One region of the Streptomyces sp. NPDC096310 genome, then DNA from elsewhere that is predicted to be linked to it. Evidence: riboswitches for the same ligand, from Rfam matches in the RefSeq annotation. Region 1 holds a riboswitch; the other holds the start of a gene.
The links. Region 1 has a riboswitch for cyclic di-AMP ahead of ACIQ7D_RS28465 (NlpC/P60 family protein). Riboswitches for the same ligand answer to the same signal wherever they lie in the genome.
Positions count from the first base shown of each region.

Region 2: another riboswitch for cyclic di-AMP. It lies ahead of ACIQ7D_RS15190 (transglycosylase family protein); the one in region 1 lies ahead of ACIQ7D_RS28465 (NlpC/P60 family protein).

Region 1 covers NZ_JBIWFO010000019.1:139,160-150,757, forward strand. The annotation lists gene ACIQ7D_RS28440 (DUF5691 domain-containing protein) at 1-440, shown strand, start outside; gene ACIQ7D_RS28445 (cobalamin B12-binding domain-containing protein) at 450-863, opposite strand; gene ACIQ7D_RS28450 (esterase/lipase family protein) at 1,185-2,099, shown strand; gene ACIQ7D_RS28455 (peptidoglycan DD-metalloendopeptidase family protein) at 2,343-4,136, shown strand; gene pcrA (DNA helicase PcrA) at 4,256-6,784, opposite strand; cyclic di-AMP (ydaO/yuaA leader) riboswitch at 7,065-7,239, shown strand; gene ACIQ7D_RS28465 (NlpC/P60 family protein) at 7,238-8,476, shown strand; gene ACIQ7D_RS28470 (hypothetical protein) at 8,591-8,944, opposite strand; gene ACIQ7D_RS28475 (NlpC/P60 family protein) at 9,235-10,284, shown strand; gene ACIQ7D_RS28480 (hypothetical protein) at 10,468-10,845, shown strand; gene ACIQ7D_RS28485 (LuxR C-terminal-related transcriptional regulator) at 10,885-11,598, opposite strand, start outside.
Region 2 covers NZ_JBIWFO010000006.1:63,820-75,417, reverse strand. The annotation lists gene ACIQ7D_RS15235 (class I SAM-dependent methyltransferase) at 1-37, opposite strand, end outside; gene ACIQ7D_RS15230 (GtrA family protein) at 264-731, shown strand; gene ACIQ7D_RS15225 (DUF397 domain-containing protein) at 1,800-2,015, opposite strand; gene ACIQ7D_RS15220 (helix-turn-helix domain-containing protein) at 2,012-2,878, opposite strand; gene ACIQ7D_RS15215 (ATP-binding protein) at 3,053-3,523, shown strand; gene ACIQ7D_RS15210 (SurA N-terminal domain-containing protein) at 3,926-4,582, shown strand; gene ACIQ7D_RS15205 (nucleoside triphosphate pyrophosphohydrolase) at 4,650-5,687, shown strand; gene ACIQ7D_RS15200 (cytochrome P450) at 5,789-7,054, shown strand; gene ACIQ7D_RS15195 (transglycosylase family protein) at 7,199-8,053, shown strand; cyclic di-AMP (ydaO/yuaA leader) riboswitch at 8,570-8,742, shown strand; gene ACIQ7D_RS15190 (transglycosylase family protein) at 8,751-9,500, shown strand; gene eno (phosphopyruvate hydratase) at 9,704-10,999, shown strand; gene ACIQ7D_RS15180 (septum formation initiator family protein) at 11,130-11,598, shown strand, end outside.

The sequences.
Region 1 (11,598 bases):
AGGCGTTCCAACTGCTCGGGGGCTGCGCGGTGCCCTGGTCGGGCCCGCTCGGCCGGGCGGTGGTGGACGCGCTGGACATCGCCAGGGACGCGGGCAGCTACCCCTGGAGCTTCAGCGGCGTCATGGGCCTCGCGGAACGCTGCCTGGACCCGGCGGAGGTGAGCAGGCTGGAACTGCTCACGGCCACGCCCGACGAACCGGAAGGCGGGTCACCGGGCGCGGGCGGCTACTGGTCGGAGGCGTTCCAGCGCCTGGTGTCCACCCTGCGCCTGCGCGCTCTGATGCACGCCGAGCTGGCACCGGCCCCCGGGCAGGCCCTTCAGGCCCATGAGGCCGACGGGCCGGTCCCCGGGCAGCCCCCGGGACCTGCGGCGGAAGCGCTACCGAGGCCGATACGGGAGCCCATACGGGAGCCGATACCCGGCGGCCAGGAGGCGTAGGGCCGCCCGTCAGGCGCCTGCGGGCTGGCGGACGTTGGCCTTGACCCAGGTGACGATCGATGTCGTCGTCGCCCCCGGGGTGAAGATCTCCGCGACGCCCTTCTCCTTCAACGGGGCGATGTCCGCGTCCGGGATGATGCCGCCACCGAAGACCTTGATGTCCGCAGCGTCCCGCTCCTCCAGCAGTTCGATCACCTTCGCGAAGAGCGTGTTGTGGGCGCCGGAGAGGATGGACAGGCCGATCGCGTCGGCGTCCTCCTGGATCGCGGTGTCCACGATCTGCTCCGGCGTCTGGTGCAGCCCCGTGTAGATGACCTCCATCCCCGCGTCACGCAGGGCGCGGGCGATCACCTTGGCCCCTCGGTCATGCCCGTCGAGCCCCGGTTTGGCGACCACCACACGGATCGGACCTGTCACACCCATCACTGCCTCCACATACCGACTGCGCCGTCATTGGCACGGGTCCCCGCGCCCGCCAAGGCTCGGAGTAGTGAACGAACGTTATCCACAGCATCCCGCAACCAGCCGTTTCGCGGAGGCCGCAGAGGGGGAAATCACACATGGGACATGTTCGCTTTGCGCCGTTCCGTCACCACCCGGCCCACCGACCGGGCAGGAACGGGCGCAAGGGGAGCCGCGGACGGAGCCGTCACGACCCGACGGCTCCCGGCATGTCGCCGTGGCGCCCCGATGAGGGCATACGGGGGACAGAGCCGCCTCCCGTATGCCGTTCGGAGGTCGGCCATGAAGGTCATGCCGTTCGCGCCGTTCTCAGCCGTTGTGACGCCCCTTCTGCGCCAACTGGACCGCGTACGTCCGGCGGGGCCGACCGCCGCACCCCTGCGCCTCGCCGCGCCCGTGTGGGCGGGCGCGCTCGATCTGGCGATCTTCACCGGCCATCTCTTCCTCTACCCGGCCGGAATCGTCCAGGAGCGCCGAGCCGCACCCCTGCCGCCCGAGGCGTCCCGACTGCCCACCGAGGGCCGCGCCCACCCTCCGGTCGTTCTGTTGCACGGCTTCGTGGACAACCGCTCGGTCTTCGTCCTGCTGCGCCGCTCCCTCGCCCGGCACGGCTGGCGGCATCTGGTCTCGCTCAACTACTCGCCGCTGACCTGCGACATCCGTACGGCCGCCGAGTTGCTGGGCCACCACATCGAGGAGATCTGCGCCCGCACCGGCCACGCCCGGGTCGATGTCGTCGGGCACAGTCTGGGCGGCCTGATCGCGCGGTATTACGTACAGCGCATGGACGGTGACGCCCGGGTACGTACGCTGGTCACGCTGGGTACACCCCACGAGGGCACGACGGCCGTGCCGCTCGCCGACGCGCACCCCGTCGTACGGCAGATGCGCCCCGGATCACCGGTCGTCGAGGAGTTGCGGCAGCCCGCACCGGCCTGCCGGACACGGTTCGTGAGCTTCTGGAGCGACGCCGACCCCCTGATGGCGCCGGTCGCCACGGCGAGGATCGAACATCCGGACCTTCTCGCGGAGAACGTGCTGGTGAGCGGTGTCGGCCATCTCGCCCTGCCCATTCACCCCGGGGTCGCCGCCGGCATCCGGCACGCGCTCGACGGATCCGCTCCCGTGGACGGTTCCGGTGAAGATTCCGTGCCGGCACCCCCGGCCGAGGGATCCGGATCCGCTTCCGTCGCCTGATCCGGGGAGCCCCGCCCCACCCTCACACTCGAACGCATTTCGAACGTATGGCCAAGCCTGCGCCCACAGTTCGCCGAAACACGGCCGAATGCCCGTTTCCGCAAAGCACGAAACTCGCGGAAGATTGTCGCCGTCGCATACCGCCGGGTACAGTCGCGGCCACTGCTTTCCCTCTGGGGCCCTTTCCACACAGGACCGGATTTCCCAGAGCCTGGTTCTGCTGCCGAGGCGAGAGAGAAGTTGGTGAACGACCAGCACGCCCACGCCGGGTACACCGCTTACGACGGTTACCAGAACGGCAGCTTCGAGACAGATCCCCTCTTCGGCTCCCTGCCGGACGGTTCGGGTGGCACGGGTGGGTACGGCGACGCTTCCGCCGCCACCGGCCAGTACGCGACCGTGCAGGCCGACCACGTGCAGGTCGATCCCCTGCAGGCCGGACAGCCGCACGCCGGGCACTCCGGTCAGTACGACAACACCCAGTGGGACACCGGCGCTCACCACCAGGCCACCGGGTACGACGCGTACGGTACGCAGACGTACGACACCAGCGGCCAGTGGCCGACCGTCACCCCCGAAGCCCCCGTCGCCAGCGGCTATCCGCACGACGCCACGGGCGAGTGGGGTTCCGGCGCCTGGCACCAGGTCGTCCAGCCGAACGGCCCTGGCGACACCGGCCAGTTCGACAGCACGGCGTTCGACGGCGCCTCGTACGGCGGCTACGACACGCCCGGGGCGACAGGGACCGCCACCTTCGATCCCGCGCAGCTCGCCGCCCTCGAAACCGCCCAGTTCGAAGCGGCGCGGTTCGAAGCGGCACCGTTCTCCTACGAGGCGACCGCCCAGTGGACCGGACCGACGTTCGACACCGGCTCGTACGACGCCACCGCCTGGAACGGAACAGGCGCGGCGCCCGAGGACACGCCGTACGCGTACGGCGCCCCGGGTCCGGAACCTGAACGGGCCTACGACGCGGAGCCCGGCTACGAACCGGAACCCGCCTACACCGCTGACCCGGTCTACGAGGCGGAGTCGGCCTACAAGACCGAGCAGGGCTACGACACCGTGGCCACCGAGACGGCCACCGCGCCCGGGACCGGCCCCGGGGCCGAGGCCGAACACCGCGCGGAAGCCGACGACTTCACCCCCGACGCCGAGAGCCCCGTGGAACCGGCCGCTCCGGACGACGACCCCGACGCGCTGCACACGGCGGCCACGATGGCCACGCCCGCGGTGACGCTCACCCCCCGCCCCGTCCGCCGGGCCGGCGGCGCCGGGAACGGCAGCCGAGGCCGGCGCCGTACCCCCGCCAAGCGTTCGGCCCTCCTCACCGTCGCCGTGCCCTCCGCCTGCGTGATGGGCGTCGCCGGCATCGCCGCCGCCTCCGTCGGCGGGCTCACCGGCGAGGACACCAAGGACGACTCCACCACGACGGCCTCCGCCGAGGACACCGCCTCCGCCAAGCCCGTCGCCGCGGCGGCCAACAACAAGCTGGACACCCAACTCGCCGCGCTCAGCGCCGACGCCCGCGACTTCGGCGACCGCGCCAGCCGCACACAGGAGCGGATCGACCTCCAGGAGCGGAAGGCGGAGGAGCGGAAGCGGGCCGCGGAGGAGGCCGCGCGCAAGGAAGCGGCCCGCCCCAAGTTCGCCCTCCCCGTCTCGCAGCACGGACTCAGCGCGTACTACGGCCAGGCCGGCGTCAACTGGATGTCCATGCACACCGGGATCGACTTCCCCGTCTCGTACGGCACACCGGTCATGGCCGCGACCGACGGCACCGTACGCACGCAGTACAACAGCGCCTACGGCAACATGGCCATCGTGACCTCCCCGGACGGCACGGAGACCTGGTACTGCCACCTCAGCAGTACGAAGATCCGCTCCGGTTCGGTCAAGGCCGGTGACGTGATCGCCTACTCGGGCAACTCCGGCAACTCCACCGGACCGCACCTGCACTTCGAGGTACGGCCCGGCGGCGGCTCGGCGGTCGACCCGTTGTCCTGGTTCCGCAGCCACAGCCTCGACCCGACGTAACCGGTCGCACCACCGGACGCGGGGGGGCGCCCCGCCCCCCCCCCCCCCCCCCCCCCCCCCCACCCCCCCCCCGGGGGGGGGGGGGGCCCCCGGCCCCCCCGCGGCGCCTCGCCTCGCCTCTACAGCTTCTCGACCGGCGCGTACCGCAGCAGCAGCCGCTTGGGCTTGGTGTCCCCGAAGTCGACCGTCGCCTGCGCATCCGCGCCCACGCCCGTCACCTCCATGACCGTGCCGAGGCCGAACTGGTCGTGCGTGACCCGGTCCCCCACCGACAGCGCGATCACCGGCTTGTCGCTCGCACGCCGCGTGGCGAAGCCCGAGGGCCCGCCGCCCGACCGTGAACGCGACGCGGAGGAGGAGAGCGACGATGTGATCCCGGACGTCGGACCCGCCGGGATCTGCGCCCCGGTCCGCTTCCACTCCATGTGGTGTCCCGGGATCTCCTCCAGGAACCGCGACGCCGGATTGTACGAGGGCTGCCCCCAGGCGCTGCGCATCGACGACCGTGTCAGGTAGAGCCGTTCACGGGCGCGCGTGATGCCGACGTACGCGAGGCGGCGCTCCTCCTCCAGCTCCTTCGTCTGGCCGAGGGCGCGCATGTGCGGGAAGACGCCGTCCTCCATGCCCGACAGGAACACCACCGGGAATTCAAGGCCCTTGGCGGTGTGCAGCGTCATCAGCGTGATGACACCGGAGCCGTCCTCGTCCTCGTCGGGAATCTGGTCGGAGTCGGCGACGAGCGCGACCTTCTCCAGGAACTCGGCAAGGGTCGGCGTCGCGGCCGGGGCGGCGGCAGCATCCGTACCGTCCCCGTCGCCCTCCCCGTCCGCGCCTCCGCCGTCACCGGCGCCCGCGGCGGCCTGACCGCGCTCCTGCTCGAACTCCAGCGCCACCGAGGCCAGTTCCTGAAGGTTCTCGATCCGTGTCTCGTCCTGCGGGTCGGTCGACGCCTGAAGCTCCGCCAGGTAGCCGGTCCGTTCGAGCACGGCCTCCAGGACCGTGGCCGGGCCGGCGCCCGACTCGACGACCGTACGCAACTCCTCCATCAGCGTGTTGAATCGCTTGACGGCGTTGGCGGAGCGCGCCGCCATGCCGTACGCCTCGTCCACGCGCCGCAGCGCCTGCGGGAAGGTGATCTTCTCCCGGAGCGCCAGGGCGTCGATCATGGCCTCCGCGCGGTCGCCGATGCCGCGCTTGGGCACATTGAGGATCCGGCGCAGCGGTACGTTGTCCTCCGGATTGGCGAGGACCCGCAGATAGGCCAGGACGTCGCGGACCTCCTTGCGTTCGTAGAAGCGCACTCCGCCGACGACCTTGTACGGCAGGCCGACCCGGATGAAGATCTCCTCGAAGACACGGGACTGCGCGTTCGTCCGGTAGAAGACGGCGACATCTCCCGCTTTGGCCTCGCCCGCGTCCGTCAGCCGGTCGATCTCGTCGGCGACGAACTGCGCCTCGTCGTGCTCCGTGTCCGCGACGTAGCCGGTGATCTGGGCGCCCGCGCCGGCCTTGGTCCACAGGTTCTTCGGGCGGCGGCTCTCGTTGCGCTCGATGACCGCGTTGGCGGCGCTGAGGATCGTCTGGGTGGAGCGGTAGTTCTGCTCCAGCAGGATCGTCGTCGCGTCCGGGTAGTCCTCCTCGAACTGGAGGATGTTGCGGATCGTGGCGCCGCGGAAGGCGTAGATCGACTGGTCGGCGTCGCCGACGACGCACAGCTCGGCCGGGTCCTCGCCCTCGCCGGAGGGGCCCACGAGTTCGCGTACGAGGGTGTATTGGGCGTGGTTCGTGTCCTGGTACTCGTCCACCAGGACGTGGCGGAAGCGGCGCCGGTAGTGCTCGGCGACGTCGGGGAACGCCTGGAGCAGGTGGACGGTGGTCATGATGATGTCGTCGAAGTCCAGGGCGTTGGCCTCGCGCAGCCGTGCCTGGTACATCCGGTACGCCTCGGCCAGGGTCTTCTCGAAGCCGTCGACGGCCTGCCCCGCGAAGGTCTCCTCGTCGATCAGCTCGTTCTTCAGATTGGAGATCTTGGCGCTGAAGGACTTCGGCGGATAGCGCTTGGGGTCGAGATCCAGATCGCGGCAGACCAGGGCCATCAGCCGCTTCGAGTCGGCGGCGTCGTAGATCGAGAACGACGAGGTGAACCCGAGGCGCTTCGACTCGCGCCGCAGGATCCGGACGCAGGCGCTGTGGAAGGTCAGCACCCACATCGCCTGGGCGCGCGGGCCGACGAGCTGACCGACGCGCTCCTTCATCTCGCCCGCGGCCTTGTTGGTGAAGGTGATCGCCAGTATCTGGCCGGGGTGGACGCTGCGGGTGCCGAGGAGATGCGCGATCCGGTGGGTCAGCACCCGGGTCTTGCCGGACCCGGCCCCGGCGACGATGAGCAGCGGCGATCCCGTGTGCACGACGGCCGCCCGCTGCTCCTCGTTCAGCCCTTCGAGGAGCGAGGCGGGGTCGATGACGGTGCGGGGCGCGCCGTCGCGGTGGTACGGGTCCCGGGCCGGGGGCACGTCGTACGCGCCCTGGAACAGGTCGTCGGGCACCTGTTCCGGGGCGTGCTCGTCCTGGTCCTCCGGCGGCGGGGGGTGCTCGTCGCCGGAGGGCTGGAGGTCGGCCAGGAAGCTGTCGTCAAAGAGGCTGCTCATCGCTTAACGAGTCTAGGCCGCCGCACTGACAGTCGGCGCCCGACCGGGAAAGCCGGCCGGGGAAGTCGGCCCCGTGAGCGGTACCGGGGAGCCGGACGGTCCCGATGCACATACGGAGCGTAACGCTATACCCCGCATCGGGGCTCCCTGCACTCCACACGAGCAAATGGTCACAGAAATGTATCGGGCATATCGACCATCCACCTTCACATCAGCGCCACATTTTGGCTAGCGTGCTCGATCAGGCAGCCCGTACCTCTGACGGCGATCCGCGCCGAGCGGGCGGCCCACGCCGAATCCGGGCTTTCCGCAAGGAAGTTCGGAACCGGGGACCCACTCTGCACGACCGGGGTGAATCGGGCCGTACGTTCGCCGTACGCGCAAGGCCCGTAGGGCAGCCTTCCGTTCCGCCCGAACCCGACAGCTAACCCGGTAGGCGGTCCACGGAAGGAGATGCCGAACTTGGCGTCGCATCGCAAGTCGCGCAGCCGTAGCGGAGTAGGCCCCAGCTCCCCCGCGGTCGGAGTGACGACGGCCGCCATCGCCTCGGTCACGCTGCTGACGACGCACAGCGCGGACGCCGCGCCCGCGGATTCCAAACCGTCGGTCGAAGAGGTGCAGAAGAAGGTCGACGCCCTGTACCGGCAGGCCGGTGGAGAGTCGCAGACCTACAGCAAGGCGAAGGAGACGACGGCCAGGCAGAAGCGCACGGTCGACCGGGTCATCGAGGGTGTCGCCAAGAGCGCGGACAAACTGAACGAGGCCCGCCGTACGCTCGGTTCCTCCCCGGCACCACAGCCCAGGGAAGGCACGGGCACCCCGGCGGCCGGCCTGTCATTCGCGGACGGCCCGCAGCCGTACACCGAGCGGAGAGGGGCGGGGGCGACCGAGAGGCTGACCGACCGTCAGCAGAACGCCGTCGCGCAGCCCCCGGCGCGCCGCGCGGAGACGGCGCAGGAGCGGGACCCGGCGGCCACGGTCCTGGACCCGGACGAGTCGCCCGCCTCCCTGCGGAACAGCAAGGAGAGCATCCAGAAGAAGCTCGCCGAGGCCCGCGCGCTGCTGGCGCGGCTCACCGCGGAGGAGCAGGCGCGGCTGGCCGCGCTGGAACGCAAGAGGGAAGAAGAGGCCCGGCGCGCGGCGGAGGCACAGGCCAAGGCGGAGGCCCGCGACAAGGCGGAGGCCGAAGCGGAGGCGGAGCGCCGGCGCGAGGCGGGACAGCCCCCGGTCACCGACGCGGGTGCGATCGCGAACGCGAGCACGGTCGGCGGTACGGTCCCGGTCGCGGTCGGTGGCACCGGCATCGAGGCCGGAACCGGCGGCGACCCCGCCGCCACGTACGCGGCCAAGGCGGCCAAGGTGCTCGCCTTCGCGGGCGCCCAGATCGGCAAGCCGTATGTCTGGGGCGCCTCGGGGCCGAGTTCGTACGACTGCTCGGGGCTGACCCAGGCGGCGTGGAAGGCGGCCGGCGTCGAGTTGCCGCGGACCATCGCCGCCCAGGTGCACACGGGCATGCGCGTCGCCACCGACGACCTGCTCCCCGGCGACCTGGTCTTCTTCTACGACGACCTCAGCCACGCCGGTATCTACATCGGCGACGGCATGATGATCCACGCGCCCAAGCCGGGCGCGAACGTACGTGAGGAATCGATCTACTACATGCCGATCTACGGCAGCGTCCGCCCGGCCTGATTCCTGTCCGGGCGGGCGCCGGGCCGGCCCGGTGCCAGGTCGGCCCGGTGCCTGCCCGGCGTCTGGCTGGCCGTGAGTGGCCCGTCCCCGGCCTCCGGCTACGGAGAGCCGGGGTCAGGCCCAGAGCGTGGCGATGAGGATGTTCGCCACCGTCAGCCCGCCCACCGCGCCGAACAGCGGCTTCGCGGCGGCCTCGTCGTCCCGCTTCACGTAGACGATGCCCAGGATCACGACCAGGACGGCCATCTTGACGCCGATCTTGATGTTGTTGAGCGCCTGGTCGTCGGCCTGGTTGAGGCCCACCAGCACCATCCCCGTGACCAGCATCGTCAGCGCGCCGTGCAGCATGGGCGGGGTGAAACGCGCCGTGCCGGCGCTCATCGCCTTCGTCTGCGTCAGGAATCCGCCGAGCAGCGAGGCTATGCCGATGATGTGCAGGGCGACGAAGACATTGATGAGTACGTCCATGCCAGGAGCGTAGCCGGGGCCGTATCAGCCTCTTCGGTGAGGTGTGGCTCAGAGTTCGACCGGGTCCGTCCGGAAGGACACAAGGACACATAGACACAAGGGCGCACTCCGCACGGACGATCGCGATCACGAAACGCTCCGGAACCTTCACCTCCCGCCAATACCTGCCATGCCGAGGCCGAGTCGTGATCCCGCGCCTTAACGTCCTGCGTACGGCCCCCTCCCCGGGCCGTACCGCGCGGCCGTACCGCACGGAATCGACGGAGACGAAGGAAACGGACCCCGCCCCCGTGGCAGCGCACCGGAACCACCGAAAACCCAGACAGCGCCCGTTCACCGGCCAGGCCGGCCGCACCGCCGCGACGCTCGCGCTCGCCGGCGCCGCGACCGTCACGGCGGCGGGACCAGCGCACACCGAGCCCCGGCTCACCCCCGCGCAGATCAAGGCCAAGGTCGACGCGTTGTACACACAGGCCGAGGCCGCCACCGAGCAGTACAACGGCACGAAGGTGAAGGCCGACGAGGCCCGCGCCTCACTCACCGTGCTGCGCGACGAGGCCATCCGCAGGACGGACCGGCTCAACGCCTCGCGTGACGAACTCGGCTCGATCGCCACCGCCCAGTACCGCAGCGGCGGACTCGACCCGGCCGTCCAGCTCGCCCTCAGCTCCCGGCCCGAGGAGTATCTGGAGCGGGCCGGTCTCGCCGAGCGGGCGGGCAGCCGGCAGGCCGCCGCTGTCGCCGGGATCCGCAGGGAGCTGTCGGTCGTCGCCGGGCTGCGTTCCCGGGCGGACACCCAGCTCACGGATCTCACGGCCAGCCGCGCCGAGCTGGCCCGGCACAAGTCGACCATCCAAAGGAAGATCGCCTCCGCCCAGCGGCTCCTGGACAGGCTCAGCGCCGAGCAGCGCGGCCGCTACGACGCCCAGGACGGCGGGTACGCGGCCCGCGCGGACCGGGGGACGCCGCGCGGTGCGGTAAGGGCGCCGAACGCGCGGGCCGAGGCCGCCGTGGCCTTCGCGTACGGGGCGATCGGCAAGCCGTACGTCTGGGGCGCGACCGGCCCGGGGTCCTTCGACTGCTCGGGGCTGACCCAGGCCGCCTGGCGCGCCGCGGGGGTTGCCCTCTCCCGTACCACCTACACGCAGATCAACGCGGGCCGACGCGTCACGCGCTCTGAGCTGACCCCCGGTGACCTGGTGTTCTTCTACTCCGGCATCAGCCATGTCGGGATCTATGTGGGCGGCGGGCAGATGATCCACGCGCCACGGCCGGGCACGGCGGTCCGGCTCGCGCCGGTCGACGAGATGCCGTTCGCGGGCGCCGCGCGGCCCGTCTGACGCCCCTCGGGTGCACCTCGGGTGCCCCTGGTCGCCTTGGCGGCCCGCGCCGGTCCTGCGCCGTCGCGGGCCCGGCATGGGCCGTCTCCTACGGCCCATGCCGGGGTGCCGCGTCCCCTTCTCCGGTTCACGATGAGCATCAGAAGGCCATCGGGCCGGTGAGGGGGCAGGAAAGGGGCGGTCGTGAGCCGAGCCACCGCTGTCAGTACGACGGTCCTCGTCGTCGGCGCGCTGTTCGTCCTGGCGCCCGTGGGCGTGACCCCGAGGGGCTGCGGGGATCTCTCCGGCGGCCGGCTCTGTGTCGAGGGCCCGATCGGCGGCACGGGCTCCTTCACCACGCGATACGTACGGACCGGGGTCGGCCCTGAGATCCCTGTCCGCCTCGGGTACCAGCGCAAGGACGCCCGGATCACGGCCTTCCCCGGCTGGTTCGGCACGCTGCGCACCCGGCACGGCCGCGCCGAGCTGACCGGCGTCATCGACACCCGGCCCGGCGAGTGCATCCGCGGCGTGCTGGACCATCAGGGGCGGCTGTACGTCACCGGCTGGCACTGCTCGTGAGCCGCGCGCGGCCCGGCGGGCCGGGCGACGGGCCGGCCGTCAGACCAGTCGGCGGGCCGTCGCCCAGCGGGTCAGTTCGTGCCGGTTGGAGAGCTGAAGCTTGCGCAGGACCGCGGAGACATGGGATTCCACGGTCTTCACCGAGATGAAGAGCTGCTTGGCGATCTCTTTGTAGGCGTATCCCCGCGCGATGAGCCGCAGCACCTCGCGCTCGCGCTGGGTGAGCCGGTCCAGGTCCTCGTCCACCGGCGGCGCGTCCGTCGACGCGAAGGCGTCCAGGACGAAACCGGCCAGCCGGGGGGAGAAGACCGCGTCGCCCTCCTGGACCCGGAAGATCGAATTGACCAGGTCCCTGCCGGTGATCGTCTTGGTGACATAGCCGCGGGCGCCGCCCCGGATCACGCCGATGACATCCTCGGCCGCGTCCGAGACCGAGAGCGCCAGGAAACGCACCGGATCCTCGGCCGCCCCCATCATCGGCGCGCAGCGGCGCAGCACCTCGACCCCGCCGCCGCCCGGCAGATGGACGTCGAGCAGGACGACCTCGGGGCGAGTCGCGGTGATCACGGTGACCGCCTGGTCGACGTCGGCCGCCTCGCCGACGACCTCGACGCCCGTCTCCTCCGTACGGCCGATCTCGGCCTGGACGCCCGTACGGAACATCCGATGGTCGTCGACGAGCACGACGCGGACGCGGCGGCCGTCCCCCGCCGGGTCCCCGCTCGCCGCGGGAGTCGATTCGGCGTGTACGCC
Region 2 (11,598 bases), on a different contig from region 1:
TCCGCCGCGTCAGCCGGTTGCTCAGAAGGGAGGACATGGCGCGGAAACTACGCCTCGTCAGGTCGCGGCGGACCACACCGCCATGCTCAATGAGTGAAGGGTTGGTGACGCACAGGCGACGCGGGCATGGCGCGACGGCGGTCTTTCCTGGTGGGCGCGGTGTCGTGGTGAACAGGGCCGGTCCACCCCGCTGTGTCACACTCCTGGAGGTGCGGCGCCCGGCCGCGCTCTGCCGTAACCAGGGGGGAGGAGCCCGTACGCGGATGACGGTCCGTAGCCAGATGGTGCGATTCGCGCTCGTGGGAGCGGCGAACACGGGCACGTACTACGCGTTCTACCTGCTCCTGCTGACCCGGCTCCCGTACGTCGCCTCACACCTCGTCGCCTCCGGGCTGAGCATGATCGGCTCGTTCTTCCTGAACAGTTGGTTCACCTACCGGACCCGCCCGACCTGGCGGAAGTTCCTGCTCTTCCCGCTCACCAACGCGGCGAACCTCCTCATCACGACGGTCGGCGTCTATGTCCTCGTCGACGTGCTGCACCTCGGCAGCCGCTTCGCTCCGCTGCTCGCGGCGGGCGGGGCGGTCCCGATCACCTTCCTGGTCTCGCGAGCCATCATGCTCCCCCGCGACCCGGCACCCGCCCCGGCGCCTACCGGGGTCGGCGGGGCCGCCGAGGCTGCCGGGGCTGCCGGGTCACCGACGGCGGAGCCGTCCGCGAACGGGCGGTGAACAGCCCGGGGCCGGCCCGTGGCTGGAAGCGGAGCTGGTGGCGCTTGGTGGGGTGCGGGGCCGAGGGCCTGTCGGGCCCGAGGCGGGGCGGGGGCGTGGCCGGGGGCCTGTCGGGGTGGGCCGGGGGTGTGTGGTGCGGGCGGTCCGCCCCCTCCCTGATCCGATGGTCGCGCCTCCGGGCCGGGCGTCAAGGGCGCTCCTGCGTCGCGTCGCTGCGCGATGGCCTTCGGCCACCCTTGACTCCCGTCCCTCCGCCGCTGAATAAGGCAGGGGGAGGGGGCGGGGGGAGGGGTCCCCTGGGAAACGCGCGTGTCCTACCGGTCGGTTCCAGGCTGCCGGGTGGGTTCGCCCTGCGGGGCGCGCGGTAGTGGAGTGGGGCAGCCGGGCTTTCGTCAAGCGTCCGCCGACCGGGTAGCGGTTGGGCTTCATGCCCCGCTGGTCACTCGCCGTGGGTGGTTGGGCCGGGTGGTGAGCGGCTGGCCATCCATGACTGCGTGGGCCGCCCGAGGCTCCGTGAGCCGCCCGGGGTTCTTCCCAGGGTCCCCTGGAGCCGCCAGAAGGCCCTGGAACCACTCCTGTTCCATGGTCTGTACTGAAAGCGCACCCATGCGGGACTTCCGGTACAGCTACCCCCTCCGGGGCACCACTGCCGCCCCGCATGTCACATCTGCCTCGCCGGTTAAGCCCGTCGGGCCCCCGGGTATGGCTGGCCTCCCCCAATGGCGGGTGACCAGCGGGGCATGAAGCCCAACACGCATGCGGTGGGGAGCCGCTTGACGAAAGCCGGGCCACCCCACTCCACTGCCGCGCGCCCCGCAGGGCGAACCGGCCCGGCAGCCTGCAACCCGCCGACGGAACAGAGGTGTTTTCCAGTGGACCCTTCCCCCCCCGCCCCCTCCCCTCTGCCTGTTCCAGCGGTGGAGGGGCGGGGGTCAAGGGTGGAGCGCAGCGACATCGGCGAAGCCGACGCGACGCAGGAGCGCCCTTGACGCCCGGCCCGGAGGCGCGATCATCGGATCAGGGAGGGGGCGGGCCTGCGGCGACCAATGCATCTCCGGGTCAGGCCAGTTACCTCTTGATACCGGCCCGCACTGCCACGAAGGCGGCCCAAGCCTCGGGGGTGAAGTGGAGGTGGGGGCGGTGGGTGTTCTTGGAGTCGCGGACCAGGATGGCTGCGTGGGGTGCCGACGCGACCTCCACGCAGTCGTTGTCGTTACTGCCGCTGTAGCTGCTCTTGAACCACTGCGGTTCGGGCGTGGTCCCTGTCGACGCCTCGCGGGTCATGTCTCCCCCAGCACTTTCTCGATGAAGGCCAGCGACTCCCGTGGGCTGAGAGCCTGGGATCGGATGATCCCATATCGCAGCTCCAGGGTCTGGACCTCCTTCGGGGCGGAGAACAGACGGGTGGTCAGTTGCCCTGACACGTATCCCACTGTCCCGCCGTCCCGGAGCTTCAGTACTTGGAGCTCACCACCCATCCCGGCATGGTCCTCGCGGTCCGTCGGCATCACCTGGATCTCGACATGGCGCAACCGGCCGATTTCCAGCAGATGTTCGAGCTGGCGCCGCAACACCATTCTGCCCCCGAGAGGACGCGTCAGCGTGACCTCTTCCTGGACAAAGGAGAGGGCTGTGACCGGTTCGCGGGTGAAGATCTCCTGCCGGGAGATCCGAGCGGCCACGTACCGTTCGAGGTCGCGCGGCGAGAGGGTGGGGCGCCGCATGTCGTACAGGGCTCGCGCGTACTCCTTCGTCTGCAACAGGCCGTGCAGGTTGTGATTGCCGTAGGCACCCAGCTCCACGGACCGCTTCTCCAGGTTCGCCAGGTCCCTGATCTTCTTCGGGTACCGGGCCTCCTTCACGTCCTCCTTCATCGCCGCGATCTTGCCGCCCGCCCCCAGGACCTCGTCCGCCCTGTCCAGGAACTCCGGCCTCGGGATGCGCTTCCCGGCTTCCACCTTGTAGACCTGGTTCTCGCCGTAGCCGATCGCCTCACCCAACTCGGCCTGGCTCAGCCCCGCGCCGGTACGCCAGAGTTTGATCTGCCGGCCCACCGCCGCCACCACGGAGCCCGAGTCGTCGTCCTCAAGTCCAGGCTCCCAGTCGGGCTCGTCCGCTCCGTCCGCCACCGGGTCCGTACCGTCCATGTCCGTACTCACCGCACACACCTCCGAGATGTCCGTATGCCACAACATCGGCGTCAGCGCATGGATGGCCCCCATGGACAGGCCCGGACAGGGCCGGACCAGGCAAGAGACAGTCACCGTCCGTAAGTGCGCCGTCACTGGTCAGGTTACGCACATCCGGCCACGCTGTGTGACGTGAACCTCAAAAACGCCACGTCACCCCCCACGCCGCAACCCGCGCCCTCCGCCCGCGAGTTCCGTGTCCTGCTGTCCTCCACCCGCCGAGGCGCGCGGCTCGCGCGGCTGCTCGCTGTCGAGCAGCTCCGCACGTGGGACGTGCCCGTCGAGCGCGCGGCGCAGATCATCGCCGAACTGGCGGCGAACGCCGCGTCGCACGGGCGGGTCGCCGGGCGGGACTTCCGGGTCGCGCTGGTCCTGCGGGCGTCCGGCACGCTGCGTATCGAGGTGACCGACGCCCGGTCCGAGGCGTTGCCCGTCGCGGCGCGGAGCGTGGTCACGGAGGACGAGTCGGGGCGTGGCCTGATCCTGGTGGACGCGCTCGCCGATGCGTGGGGTGTCGTGCCGGGGCCGCCGCCCTGCAAGACGGTGTGGGCCGAACTCCGTCCGGGTGACGGCTCCGGGGAGACTGTGCGGGGGAACCCGTGACCGGGATCCGTCCTGTGGGGAGTCGTGCCCGCTCGCTCTCGCCGGCCTGGCGGTGGCGGTGGCGGTGGTGGTGGTGTACGCCGAGATCCCGCGCGGGCGCGGACCGGGACACCGGCAGGGGACATGGGTGGGCGCGCACGGCGGTTACGCGGCGCGGCCCACGCCCGGCCCGGCCGGACGGGGCCGTTGTCGCCACCGCCGTCCCGCGGCGGTGGGAGGGTGAGCGGGTTCGCATCCTGGACTCGGTTCCCGAGGGCCGGAATCGGCGGTCCCGCGTCGGTACGTGCCCCGATCCGCTCGCGAATCGTTGGTCGAAGCAGTGGCCCACACCACGTCCACTGCCTACCATCGATCACTGCAAGGTCTTGTGCATCGCCGCACAATCTCCCCGGGAGGCCCCCTTTGCACCGCCGCCGTCGCACCGCGCTCTCCTTGTCCGTCGCCCTGCTCGCCGCGGCCCCGCTGCTCACCGCCTGCGGCGGTGACGCCCATCCCGGGGCGGCGGCGGTCGTCGACGGGCAGCGGATCGAGGTGTCCACGCTTCAGTCCGCGGTACGGGACGTACGGGACGCGCAGCGGGCCACACCGGAGTCCGCGCAGCTCATCAAGGACACCGCGCAGCTCAGCCAGGCCAAGCTGAACAGCATGATCTTCGACCGGGTGCTCCAGCGCGCCGCCGACGACGCCGGGGTCGGCGTCAGCCGCAAGGAGATCCAGGACACCCGCGCCCGGGCCGCCGCCCAGTCGGGCGGGGAGCAGCGGTTCGCCGCGATGCTGCTCCAGCAGGGCGCGCTCTCCTCCGGGCAGATCGACGCGGCGATCCGCCGCGAGGTGCTGCTGACCAAGGTCGCGGGGGCGTTCGGCGCGAACACCTCGACCCCGGAGGGACAGCAGACGGTCCTCGCCGAGCTGACGAAGACGTCGAAGGCGATGGGTATCGACGTCAACCCGCGGTACGGGAGCTGGAACGACCAGGAGGTGCGGCTCGGCGAGACGAAGACGCCGTGGATCACCCAGGTCACCCGCCAGGCCCCGGAGCAGCAGCCCTCGGACGCCTGACGTCGCGGCCCCGGGTCCTGATGGGCCCGTGCGCCGGGCGGGGTGCGGCCGGAGGTAGGTTCGAGAGGTGACAGACGAAGCTCCCGCAGCCCCCGGCCGTATCGTCCTGCTGACCGCCAGCCACCGGGTCGCGCCCGGCCTGTTGTCCTGGCCGGCCTGGCAGACGCTGCACGCGGCCGACCGTGTGGTGTGCGCCGACGCCGGCCATCCGCAGTTGCCGTATCTGCGCGAGGCCGGCGTCACCGTCGAGCACACCGCGCCGGGCGCGCGGGACCTGGTCGAGGCGTGCGCCGGCGGCCGTACCGTCGTGGTGATCCCCGCCGCCGGCGGGGACGGGACGGACGCGGCGCTGACGGACGGCCTCGCGCGGCTGGCCGGCTCGGGCCGGGTCCGGATGCCGGACCTGGAGCTGCTGCCCGGCTCGTACGACCTGCCGGGCGCCCGGCTCCTCGACCTCGTCCAGGTCATGGACCGGATCAGGAACGAGTGCCCCTGGTCGTCGGGCCAGACGCACAAGGGGCTCGCCAAGTACGCCATCGAGGAGGCGTACGAACTGGTCGAGGCGATCGAGGACGGCGACGCCGACGAGCTGCGCGAGGAGCTGGGGGACGTACTCCTCCAGGTCGTCTTCCACGCCCGGATCGCCCAGGAGGGCCCAGAAGGGGGGACGGGGGAGCCGGGGGAGGACGGCGAGGAGAGCGGGGCGTTCTCCATCGACGACGTCGCGGGCACGATCGTCGAGAAGCTGATCCATCGCCACCCCCATGTCTTCGGTGACGCGAACGCCGACACCCCAGAGGAGGTCAAGGCGCACTGGCTCCGGATGAAAGCGGTCGAGAAGCAGCGCGATTCGGTCACCGACGGCGTACCGCTCGGTCAGCCGGGGCTCGCCCTCGCCGCGAAGCTCGCGGGCCGCGCCCGGACCGCCGGTCTGGAGGTCGCGCTCCCGGAGGGCGAGTCCATCGGGTACGAGCTGCTGGCCCTGGCCGTACGGGCGGAGAGGGCGGGCGTCGACCCGGAGACGGCGCTGCGCGCGGCGGCTCGCGTATACAGGGACAGGATCCTGGCCGCTGAGCGCGCGCCCGGGGGCACGTCGGGCGCGTAAACGGGGTATGTAAGGGGGCCGTCGGTGCACCGGCGCGTCAGGAGTACGAGGCGTGCGCCCCTCGGCCCGGGGCCGTATGCGGCAGCGGTTACGGTCGGGGCGTGTCCGATGCGTCCGAGAATCCCGCTGCCAGCGCTGCTCCCGCCCTCTTCACCTGGGAGTTCGCCACCGACCCTTACCCCGCGTACGCCTGGCTGCGCGAACACGCCCCCGTGCACCGCACGGTGTTGCCCAGTGGGGTCGAGGCCTGGCTCGTGACCCGGTACGGGGACGCCCGGCAGGCCCTCGCCGACGCGCGGCTCTCCAAGAACCCCACGCACCACGCCGAGCCGGCGCACGCCCGGGGGAAGACGGGCATCCCCGGGGAGCGCAAGGCGGAGCTGATGACGCACCTCCTGAACATCGACCCGCCCGACCACACCCGGCTGCGCCGGCTGGTGTCCAAGGCGTTCACGCCCCGGCGCGTAGCCGAGTTCGCGCCGCGTGTGCAGGAGCTGACCGACCGTCTGATCGACGGCTTCGCCGAGCGGGGCAGTGCGGATCTGATCCACGATTTCGCGTTCCCGCTGCCCATCTACGCGATCTGTGATCTGCTCGGCGTGCCGCCCGAGGACCAGGACGACTTCAGGGACTGGGCGGGCATGATGATTCGCCATGCGGGCGGACCGCGCGGCGGGGTCGCCCGGTCGGTCAAGAAGATGCGCGGCTATCTGGCCGAACTCATCCACCGTAAAAGAGAGAATCCGGGCGACGATCTGATCTCCGGTCTGATCCGGGCGAGCGATCACGGTGAGCATTTGACCGAGAACGAGGCCGCGGCCATGGCCTTTATCATTCTGTTCGCCGGTTTTGAGACCACGGTGAATCTCATCGGTAATGGCATGTACACGCTTATGCGAAATCCGGCCGAACGTGAACGCCTGCAAAGTTCCCTGGCCGCCGGCGAGACCGGGCTGCTGGCGACCGGGGTCGAGGAGCTGCTCCGGTACGACGGGCCCGTGGAGATGGCGACCTGGCGGTACGCCGTCGAGCCGCTGACCCTGGGCGGGCAGCGGATCGCGGCGGGCGACCCCGTCCTGGTCGTGCTGGCCGCCGCCGACCGCGACCCGGAGCGCTTCCCCGACGCCGGCGTGCTCGACCTCGGGCGCCGTGACAATCAGCACCTCGGGTACGGGCACGGCATCCACTACTGCCTGGGCGCGCCGCTCGCCCGCGTGGAGGGGCGGACCGCGATCGCCACGCTGCTGACCCGCCTTCCCGATGTGCGGCTTGCGGAAGATCCTTCCGATTTGCGCTGGCGCGGCGGGCTCATCATGAGGGGATTGCGCACACTTCCGGTGCAGTTCGCGCCATTGTCCGGCCCGTAATTGCCTGACGGATCGTCAATACTGTGACTTTCGCGTGATCTCCGCTGCATCGACTTGTGACAAGCATTCGAGTACCGCTACGTTCACGACGACTCGGCAACACCATGCCGGAGTTGAATTGACAGTCACACGGAAGGCAACCGCATGTCCCGGAACGGCCGACACCGTCGACCTCGTCAGGCCCCTGCACTTCTCGTCGCCGCCGGGGTGGCCGGATCCGCGATCGCGATCCCGTTGCTCGGCGCGGGCGCCGCCAGCGCGGCGGACGGCTCCACCTGGGACCACGTGGCCGAGTGCGAGAGCGGCGGCACCTGGAGCGCCGACCTCGGCAACGGGTACTACGGCGGGCTCCAGATGTCCCAGGAGACCTGGGACGAGTTCGGGGGCGCGGACTACGCCGCGCGCCCCGACCTGGCCAGCCGCTCGCAGCAGATAGCCGTGGCGGAGAAGGTGTTCGCCGCCCAGGGGGCGCAGGCGTGGTCCAGTTGCGCCGGCGTCTCCGGGCTGACGAAGGCGGTCGGCGGCGCCGTCTCCGGCATCGTGGAAGGGGTGACGGGCGGGGGCGAGAGCGCCGACCCGTCCGGAGCCCCGTCGTCCGACCCGTCCGCGAGCACATCGCCGTCGACCGACGGCACGCCCGGCAAGGGCGCGGGCACGGGTACGGGGACGGCGCGGGACGGGGACGAGTCCCCGGACGCCACCAGCCCGAGCCCCGGGGCCACCGGCTCCGCGGCCGGCGAGGACGACGCCGACGGCAAGGGCGACGCGTCCAAGGGCAAGCACCGCGGCCAGGCGGCCGACGAGAGCGCGACGCCGGGCGGTACGGCCGAGGAGCGCGGCGCGGACAGCCGCGCGTCCCGCGGATCCGGCGGCGGGTCGCGCGACGCGGGCAAGCTGACGGAGGGCGTGGAGCGCGAGGTGGAGCGGGTCGTCACCACGGTCGGCGGCCACCTCTCCCTGGCGAGCGGCGGGCAGAAGGTCATCGGCGGCTGGGTCTGATCCGTCCACACCGATCCCGGGCCACCGATCCCGGGGCGGGCCGCTGCGACATCCGGAGCGGCCCGCCCCGGGATCGGCGTGTCCGGGCCCGGTGACCGGAGCCACCCGTTCCGGCATCGGCGCGCAGCCCTCGCGCGAGCGGAGCCGGTGGCTCCGGGGCGGGTGCGGGTGACTGCCGTTGAACGGTGCCCCGTTGACGCCCCCTCGGCTGTGTCCGTCCTGGCCAGCGCCTCCGATCTCCGGGCGGAACGCGGTCAGTTAGCGACCGTATGTCCACTTCTGCGCAAGTGAGACAAGGGTCTCTTTGCCGCAACTCGGGCTCTTCTCCCCGGCGGTTGGGCGAATGCGGTTCCCACCTGCGGAAACCTATTGTCCGTCGGAGGAGGTAAGGGCGTTTTTTCCGGGATGTGCTCCTTTGAACAACCGGCAGGGCTGTGATTACGGTCTGAACCGCTCGCACCGCGGGCCTCGTCGACCGTCACGCCGAATCCTGCCGTCGGTCGGGGGGAGTAATCGTCGCTTACAGCGCCGAAGGCAGGAGCGGGGGACCCATAGGTTTGCGCCGGGCCCGGACGCCGAGAGACGTCCGGAGGCCGGCTTGGGGTGAAGCCGCGTGTGCGAACACGCGGCCGGGCAACTCATTGGCCCGAACCCGACAGCTCACCTCGTAGGCGTCGGTGAGGAGATGTGTTCCATGCTGCTGCGTTCCAGCAAGGCCAAGCACCGTCGCCCGTCCAAGGCCGTCCGCTACGCGACGCTCGCCGGGATCACCGGTGCCGCCGTCGCGGCCCCCCTGCTCGGTGCCACCGCCGCCTCCGCCGCCTCCGCCTCCGAGTGGGACCAGGTCGCCCAGTGCGAGTCCGGCGGCAACTGGTCGATCAACACCGGCAACGGGTTCTACGGCGGCCTGCAGTTCACCCCCTCCACCTGGGCCGCGTACGGCGGCACCTCCTACGCCCAGCGCGCCGACCAGGCCTCCAAGTCGCAGCAGATAGCCGTCGCCGAGAAGGTCCTCGCGGGCCAGGGCAAGGGCGCCTGGCCGAACTGCGGCGTGAACCTCTCCGGCGCCTCGTACGGCGGCGGCTCGACCGGTTCCGGTTCCGACTCCGGTTCCTCCAGCTCCAGCAACTCGGGCAGCTCCAGCAACTCCGGTAGCTCCAGCAACTCCGGTAGCTCCGGCAACTCCGGTACGCAGAAGTCCGCCCCGAGCCAGCAGGCGCAGCAGTCGAGCCGTGACGACGCGCAGCCGGCCTCGCGCGGCCAGAGCCGTCCCACCACGATCAAGAAGGGTGACGGCGAGTACAAGGTCAAGTCCGGCGACACCCTCTCCAAGATCGCCACCGCCCACAAGGTCAAGGGCGGCTGGGAGAAGGTCTTCGACCTGAACAAGGACATCGTCCCCGACGCGGACGTCATCTACCCGGGTCAGCAGCTCCACCTGAGCTGACCCGTCCTCCCCGGCCCGGCGCGTCACCCCCGTACGCGCCGGGCCGGGGCCTTTCCGGGCACGGCGCCGGGCCTGAGGTCGCCCGGCCGGGCGCAGGGAGCGTCTTAGGGGGCGGGCACCGGCTGGCCGATGACCCGGAGCCGGTTAGGCTCATGTCGCAAGGCCAAGAGACCCTGCACCCACGCGTCACATCCCAGAAGGAGATGCTCGTGCCGTCCATCGACGTCGTCGTAGCCCGGGAAATCCTCGACTCCCGAGGCAACCCCACGGTCGAGGTCGAGGTCGGCCTCGACGACGGCAGCACGGGTCGTGCTGCCGTCCCCTCCGGTGCCTCCACCGGTGCGTTCGAGGCCGTCGAACTCCGCGACGGAGACGCCAACCGCTACCTGGGCAAGGGTGTCGAGAAGGCCGTCCTCGCCGTCATCGAGCAGATCGGCCCGGAGCTGGTCGGGTACGACGCCACCGAGCAGCGGCTGATCGACCAGGCGATGATCGACCTGGACGCGACCGAGAACAAGGGCTCGCTGGGCGCCAACGCCATCCTCGGTGTCTCGCTCGCCGTCGCGCACGCCGCCTCCGAGGCGTCCGACCTCCCGCTCTTCCGCTACCTGGGCGGCCCGAACGCGCACCTGCTGCCCGTTCCGATGATGAACATCCTGAACGGCGGCTCGCACGCCGATTCGAATGTCGACATCCAGGAATTCATGATCGCCCCGATCGGCGCGGAGTCCTTCTCCGAGGCGCTGCGCTGGGGTGCCGAGGTCTACCACACGCTCAAGAAGGTCCTGAAGCAGAAGGGCCTCTCCACCGGCCTGGGCGACGAGGGCGGCTTCGCGCCCAACCTGGAGTCCAACCGCGCCGCGCTCGACCTCATCCTCGAAGCCGTCAAGGAGGCCGGTTACGTCCCCGGCCGTGACATCGCGCTCGCGCTCGATGTCGCCGCGTCCGAGTTCTACAAGGACGGCTCGTACGAGTTCGAGGGCAAGTCGCGCTCGGCCGCCGAGATGACCGAGTACTACGAGGAGCTGGTCGCCGCCTACCCGCTCGTCTCCATCGAGGACCCGCTCTTCGAGGACGACTGGGCCGGCTGGAAGATCATCACCGACAAGCTGGGCGCCAAGGTCCAGATCGTCGGCGACGACCTGTTCGTCACCAACCCGGAGCGTCTCGCCCGCGGTATCGAGGAGGGCTCGGCCAACGCCCTGCTCGTCAAGGTCAACCAGATCGGCTCGCTGACCGAGACGCTGGACGCCGTCGAGCTGGCCCAGCGCAACGGCTTCAAGTGCATGATGTCCCACCGTTCCGGTGAGACGGAGGACGTCACCATCGCCGACCTCGCGGTGGCGGTGAACTGCGGTCAGATCAAGACCGGCGCCCCGGCCCGCTCGGACCGCGTCGCCAAGTACAACCAGCTTCTGCGTATCGAGGAGATCCTCGACGACGCGGCGGTGTACGCGGGCCGCAGCGCGTTCCCGCGGTTCCGCTCCGCGAACGGCTGAGGCCGAAGAGGTTGCGTAACCCGTAACCCGTAACCCGTCACGGGCGGCCGTCCGCCCGTCGTCCGTACGTCCCCGGCCGCGGTCCCGTACCGTATCCGGGGACGTACGTACATGACAGGGGAGGCGGGCCATGGCCGGGAACCGGGACCGGTTCTCCACCTCGACCAGACTGCGGCTGCTCGGTGAGCAGACCGCGGCGCGGGTCTACCGCTCGCAGAACCGCAGACAGGACCGCCGCTCCCGGCTCACGGGACGGGCGGCCTTCCTCGCGCTGGTGGTCTGCACCCTGGTGGTGGCGCTCGCGTATCCGATGCGGGAGTACGTGTCGCAGCGGAACGAGATCGCCGAGCAGGAGCGGCTGAGTCAGGAGGCCGAGCGGCAGGTGGACGAGTTGCGCGACGAGAAGGCGCGGCTCCAGGACGACGCGTACATCGAGCGGCTGGCCCGTGAGCATCTGCACTACCTGCGGCCGGGGGAGACGGGTTTCACCGTCATCGACCCGGAGGCGGCCCAGGAGCGGCGCGCGGACCAGGGCGCGGCGGACCGCCCCTGGTACTCGAACGTCCTGGACGGCGTGGACGAGGCGGACCGTCCCGGCA